DNA from 2 places in the Streptomyces sp. NPDC002619 genome. Region 2 is predicted to be linked to the other one. Evidence: predicted binding sites of a transcription regulator. Region 2 holds the regulator's gene; the other holds the start of a gene.
The links. Region 2 encodes HspR, which represses chaperone genes until heat shock. Its sites were predicted from a motif close to TTGAGNNNNNNNNNCTCAA; they were not measured.
Positions count from the first base shown of each region.

Region 1 (3,409 bases), on a different contig from region 2:
AGACGACGTCCGACAGGTCCAGTTCGACCTCCAGGTAGTGGTCCCGGAAGGTGTGGTTCTGGGCCGGGTCGAGGACCTCCAGGAGGGCCGCCGCCGGGTCGCCCCGGAAGTCGGATCCCACCTTGTCGATCTCGTCGAGCAGGACGACCGGGTTCATCGAACCGGCCTCCTTGATCGCGCGGACGATACGGCCCGGCAGCGCGCCGACGTACGTACGCCGGTGGCCACGGATCTCCGCCTCGTCACGGACGCCGCCGAGGGCGACACGGACGAACTTCCGCCCCATCGCGTGGGCGACGGACTCGCCGAGCGACGTCTTGCCGACGCCGGGCGGGCCGACGAGCGCGAGCACGGCACCGCCGCGCCGCCCGCCGATGACACCCAGGCCGCGGTCGCTGCGGCGCTTGCGCACCGCCAGGTACTCGGTGATCCGCTCCTTCACGTCCTCCAGGCCCGCGTGTTCGGCATCGAGGACCGCCTTGGCGCCCTGGATGTCGTACGCGTCCTCGGTCCGCTCGTTCCACGGCAGTTCGAGGATGGTGTCGAGCCAGGTACGGATCCAGGAGCCCTCGGGCGACTGGTCGCTCGACCGCTCCAGCTTGTCGACCTCCTTGAGAGCGGCCTCACGGACCTTCTCGGGCAGGTCGGCGGACTCCACGCGGGCGCGGTAGTCGTCGGACTCCTCGCCGTCCTTCTCGCCGTTCAGCTCGCGCAGTTCCTTGCGGACGGCCTCCAGCTGGCGGCGGAGCAGGAACTCGCGCTGCTGCTTGTCGACGCCGTCCTGGACGTCCTTGGCAATGGTCTCGGCCACGTCCTGCTCCGCGAGGTGGTCGCGCAGCTGCTGCGTGGCGAGCTTCAGCCGGGCCACCGGGTCGGCGGTCTCCAGCAGTTCCACCTTCTGTTCGGTGGTCAGGAACGGTGAGTAACCGGAATTGTCGGCAAGGGCGGACACATCGTCGATGGCCTGTACCCGGTCCACGACCTGCCAGGCGCCGCGCTTGCGCAGCCAGGCGGTGGCGAGGGCCTTGTACTCCTTGACAAGTTCGGTCACGTGACCGGGCAGCGGCTCGGGCACGCTCTCGTCGATGCGGGTCCCCTCGACCCACAGCGCGGCACCCGGGCCGGTGGTCCCGGCGCCGATCTGCACACGGCCGCGGCCGCGGATCAGCGCGCCCGGGTCACCGTCGGCCAGCCGGCCGACCTGCTCGACGGTGCCGAGCACACCGGTGCTCGGGTACGACCCGTCGATGCGCGGCACCAGAAGAACCCTGGGCTTCCCGGGCTCGGAGCGGGCGGCGGCCTGGGCGGCCTCCACCGCGGCGCGGACATCGGGATCGTTCAGGTCCAGCGGCACCACCATCCCGGGCAGCACGACCTCGTCGTCGAGCGGCAGCACAGGCAGGGTGAGCGGTGTGGACGTCGAAGCCATGATCTCCCCTTCGGCAGTCAAGTTGAGTTACGTCGACTCAATGATCGGACGGCGCAGAATGTTCCCCGCGCCGCGTTCGCTGTGAGCGATCTGCGCGACTACCGGTCCTGGCCTGCGGAAAGAGGCGGGGAGCCAGGTCAGCTGATGGCCATGGCGGGCTCGCGCTGCCACCGTCGGACCAGCGGCCAGGCCGCGATGCCGATGCACAGCGCGATCAGATGACCCCAGGCGGTCATCGGGTCGGCGAACGCGACCAGGGCATCGGCGAGCGTGGCACCGAACAGGATCAGCAGAGGCCAGCGCAACCAGGGGGCGAGCAGCCCGGCCAGAGCGCCGGCGGCCGCGGCCACGCCGAAGCTGATGCCGTAGTCGAGCCGGTGCAGCGAGCTGTCGGGCAGATGGCCGACGAGGACCGCGAGCCCCACGGGCACCTCGGTCGCGAGGGTGGCCAGGACGTGGCCGAGCAGGAAGACCACGGCCGTACGGGCACCGCCTATCCGCCGCTCCAGCGCGGTGAGTACGAGCAGAAAGCCCAGGGTGTACGGCGACACGAGCCCGCCCGCGATCCACAGCGCGCTCGCGAGCAGCACCAGCGCGGGGGTCTGTACGAGGTGGGCGACATCGGTACTGGAGGCCTGCTGGAGGGCGCGTACGAGGGACGGGTCCGTCTGCTCGGCGAGGAGCGAGACGAGGGCGAGCAGAGCGGCGTACCCGAAGGTGAAGGGCGTACCGGTGGGGGTGGGGAACAGCCGCCGGAGCCGTACGGCCCGAAGGACCCGCGGGACCGCTGGGCGGGCCGGTCCCGGGACGGTGGGTGTCCCCGTTCCCCGCTGGCGCGGCATCACGTCCAGCAGGTCGGCGGTCTCGACGCCGTCGATCGTCTCGGGAAGGGGCGTCGCCGAGGCCGACGCCGCTGCAGTCCTCGCGGTTCGTTCCACGCTGACGCGCTCCTTCCGTTCCGCCCCACATTTGGCGCCCCGGCAGCCCCTGTCCATGACCGACGCCACACGGAACCCGATTCACACGATGTTCGGAGGAACCGCGCACTCCACCCGGGTGTTCCCGCCGGAGCCGCCTCCCCGTGCGGGTGAACTGCCGTGCGCCTGCCCGCCATCCGTAATTCCCGTGGCCGTGGCGGCCAGTTCGTGCAGGATGGGCGCATGACCGCCGCGTACGACTACCCCGTAGTCCTGGACCGTCGCGAGGGCCCGTACGGCGAGGTGGTCCTGCGCCGGCACGGACGGTTGCTGCAGATCATCGCGAACGGCTGCTTCCTGATGGACACCTCCGACGGCCGCTCGGAACGGCTGCTCGTCGACGCCGCGTACGAGGCGCTGAATCGGCGGCCGGTGGACGGGCAGCCGCGCCCTGACGTGCTGATCGGCGGCCTGGGCGTCGGGTTTTCGCTCGCACACGCCGCCGCGGACGACCGCTGGGGCCGGATCACCGTCGTCGAGCGGGAGCCGGCCGTCATCGGCTGGCACCGCTGCGGCCCGCTGTCCGAACTGTCCGCCGACGCCCTCGCCGATGCGCGCACGGAAATCCTGGAGACGGATCTGGTGGCGTACGTCAATGAGACTTCCGCCACGTTCGACGCCCTGTGCCTGGACATCGACAACGGCCCCGGCTGGACGGTCACGGAGGGCAACGGCGGACTGTACTCACCGGCCGGACTGGCAGGCTGTGCAAGGGTGTTGAGGCCAGGAGGGGTGCTGGCGGTGTGGTCAGCGCAGCCCTCTCCGGAATTTGAAGGATGCTTGTGGAATGCCGGGTTCCAACAGGTGCGTACCGAAGAGATCCCCGTTGCCCGGGGCGTTCCGGACGTCGTGCACCTCGCCGTACGACCTGGATAGCGAGGGCACCGTCCATCCCCGTAGTGTGCTTCCCTGACGCGGATCATTCAAGCGTCAAGCGCAGTCATGGGATCACCCCACGGGTTCCGGAAAGCACACTTCAGGGGCGGGCGATGGAGCAGACACA
Region 1 covers NZ_JBIAQV010000008.1:179,276-182,684, forward strand. Annotated here, with positions in the region: gene lon (endopeptidase La) at 1-1,429, opposite strand, end outside; gene ACFYXB_RS16445 (rhomboid-like protein) at 1,567-2,367, opposite strand; gene ACFYXB_RS16450 (spermidine synthase) at 2,590-3,282, shown strand; gene ACFYXB_RS16455 (response regulator transcription factor) at 3,396-3,409, shown strand, end outside.
Region 1: the regulator HspR is predicted to act here: its motif matches at 1,452-1,470, upstream of lon (endopeptidase La).

Region 2 (3,409 bases):
CTTCTCCGGCACCCCGAAGAAGACGGACTGCGACTCCACGATCAGCGAGAACTGGCGCACCGGCGCCCCCGCCACCGGCCTGCCCAAGGACAACTTCAGCGTCCGCTGGACCGTGACCCGCGACTTCGGCTCGGGCGGCCCCTTCGCCCTGCCTGTCACCACCCAGGACGGCATCCGGGTGTACCTGGACGGCGTCCGCAAGGTCGACCTGTGGAAGAACGTGTCGTCGACGGTCTCCAAGACCGTCAACGTCACCATCCCCTCCGGCAAGCACAGCCTCCGCGTCGACTACGTCAACTGGACCGGCACGGCCAACGTCTCGTTCGCGTACCTGCCCCGCACCTCCGCCACCGTCGACAAGGTCAAACCCCTCACCCCGACCGGGACTTCGGTGACCTACGACAAGACGACGGGTGCGGCCAAGCTCACCTGGGCCAAGAACAAGGAGATGGACCTCGCCGGGTATCGGGTCTACCGGCGTCTGAAAGGCACGTCGTTCGGCAGCACGCCGCTCCGCACGACCACCTCCACGTCGTACGTCGACTCCTCCCTGCCGAAGACCGGTGAGACCTACTACTACGAGGTCCGCGCCTACGACAAGGCGGGCAACACGTCGGCCGGCACGGCGGACCAGGGCGTCACCACCGCCGACCGGACGCCGACCGCCGCGCCCGGCGGGCTGACCGCCGACTCCGGGACGGGCGGGCTGCGGATCGCCTGGGACCGGGTCACGGACGCGGTGTCCTACCGGGTCTACCGGGCGACGAGCGCGAACGGCGCCTACACCAAGGTCGGCAGCACGGACCAGACGTCCTACCTGGACACCTCGGCCGTCGAGGGCGCCACCTCGTACTACCGCGTGACGGCCCTCGACGCGGCGGGCAACGAGTCGGCGCCGGCCGCCCTCAGCGCCAAGCGCTACGACCTCACCCCGCCGTCCGCCGTCACCGGGTTGACCGCTACCCCGACCGAGTACGGCTTCGCCCTGCACTGGGACGCCAATCAGACGCCCGACCTGGCGCGGTACGTCGTCTACGCGGGCGAGATCCTGGGCGACGACGAGGAGAAGGTCTGCTCCGTCCACGAGGTCGAGTGGCTGTGGACCGAGACCACCTCGTACGCGTACCGCACCCTGCCGGACGGCGAGGACCGGTGCTTCTTCGTCGATGCCGTCGACGACGACTGGAACTCCCACTACGAGTGGACGCGCGCGCCCGAGGTCGTGACCGCCACCGAGCTCGACACCACGCCCGGCGTGGCCACGCCCGAGGGTTCACCGATCGAGCTGACGGCGTTCGTCGGCGGGGAGGGCGCGGCGCCCGCCGCGCTGTCCTGGAACGCGGTGACCGACGCCACCGGCTACCAGGTCTACCGCTGGAACCCCGACACCGCGGCGTACGAGAAGCTGGCGGCCACCTCGCAGGAGTCGTACGAGGACACCACCGCCACCAAGGGCACCACCCACTACTACTGGGTGACGGCCGTGTACGCGGACGGCACCGAGTCGGCGCCCGGCGCCGACTACGTGGTCCTGGCGCCGTGAGCACGCGAAGGAGCCGGGAGGTCGTGAAACCTCCCGGCTCCTTCGCCGGTGCCGTCAGTCGGACTGCTGCTGCCGCTTCGGCCGCCACACCACCAGCGCGCTGGTCTGCTGGACCTCCTGGTACGGCACCAGGTCGCGCCGGTAGGAGGCGTGCACCGCGGCCTCGCGCTGTTGCATCGCCGCCGCGGCGCCGTCCAGGGCCGACTGCAGTTCCGCCACGCGGGACTGCAGCGCGGCGACCTGGTTCTCCAGTTCGATGATGCGCTTGATTCCGGCCAGGTTGATGCCCTCGTCCTGCGACAACGCCTGCACCTGGCGGAGCAGTTCGATGTCGCGGGCCGAGTAGCGCCGGCCCCGGCCCGCGGTGCGGTCCGGGGAGACCAGGCCCAGGCGGTCGTACTGACGCAGCGTCTGCGGGTGCAGACCGGAGAGCTGGGCCGCCACCGAGATGACGTAGACCGGGGTCTCCTCGGTCATTTCGTACGGGTTACGCCGACGGCCGTCCATCACTCTCAAGCTCCCTTCGCGGCCTCGAACAGCTCAGAACGCGGATCCTCGCCCGTGGTCGCCTCGCGATACGCCTCGAGCGCGTCACGAGCCTTCCCCGACAAGTCCTTCGGAACACTCACCTCGACGGTGACCAACAGGTCGCCGCGAGTGCCGTCCTTGCGGACCGCGCCCTTGCCCCGCGCCCGCATGGTGCGGCCGTTGGGCGTGCCCGGGGGCAGCTTCAGGGTGACGGCGGGGCCGCCGAGCGTCGGGACCCGGACCTCACCGCCGAGGGCCGCCTCCGCGAACGTCACCGGCACCGTCACCGTCAGGTTGTCGCCCTTGCGCCCGAACACCGGGTGCTCGCCGACGTGCACGACGACGTACAGATCGCCCGCCGGACCGCCTCGCTCGCCCGGAGCGCCCTTGCCGCGCAGCCGGATCCGCTGACCGTCCGTCACCCCCGCGGGGATGCGGACCTGCATGGTCCGGGACGACTTGGCACGGCCGCTGCCCTTGCACTCCATGCAGGGGTGCTCGGCGATCAGCCCGCGCCCCTTGCAGTCGGGGCACGGGTCGGTCAGCGAGAAGCCGCCGCCCGAACCCCGGGCCACCTGGCCGGTGCCGACGCAGGTCGGGCACACGCGCGGTGTGCCGTTCTTGTCGCCGGTGCCGGAGCAGGCCTTGCACGGGGCCTGCGAGGACATCCGCAGCGGCACCGTGGCGCCCTCGATGGCCTCCGTGAAGCTCAGCGTGACCTCGGACTCGATGTCCTGGCCGCGCTTGGGCTGCGTACGCGTGCCCGCCGTGCCGCCCCGGTTGAACAGGCCCCCCAGGACGTCACCGAACCCGCCGCCGAAGCCGCCGCTCTGGGCGCCCCCGCCCGAGCCGCCGCCTCCGAAGAGGTCGCCCAGGTCGAAGTTGAAGTTGCCGCCGCCCGCGCCCGGCCCCGGGCGGAACCCGCCGTTGCCGAAGAGGGCGCGTGCCTCGTCGTACTCCTTGCGCTTCTTGGGGTCGCCGAGTATGTCGTTCGCCTCGGAGATCTCCTTGAAGCGCTCCTCGGCCTTGGCGTTGCCCTTGTTGGCGTCCGGGTGGAACTCGCGGGCGAGCTTCCGGTACGCCTTCTTGATCTCGGCCTCGGTGGCGTCCTTGGGGACGCCGAGGACCTTGTAGTAGTCCTTCTCGATGAAGTCCTTGGTGCTCATCCCCGACGTCCCTCCTTTCGTACGGACTTCTGTACAGACTTCCGTGCGGTTGCTACGTCAGCCCTCCTCCGGGCCACCGTTCTCCTTGTCGCCGGCCGCCGGGGCCTCGTCGGCCCCCTCGGCCTTCGCCTGCTGCGCGCCGGGCTGCGGTTCGGCGACGGCCACCCGCGCG
Region 2 covers NZ_JBIAQV010000002.1:241,841-245,249, forward strand. Annotated here, with positions in the region: gene ACFYXB_RS05225 (PA14 domain-containing protein) at 1-1,543, shown strand, start outside; gene ACFYXB_RS05230 (heat shock protein transcriptional repressor HspR) at 1,598-2,050, opposite strand; gene dnaJ (molecular chaperone DnaJ) at 2,056-3,237, opposite strand; gene grpE (nucleotide exchange factor GrpE) at 3,295-3,409, opposite strand, start outside.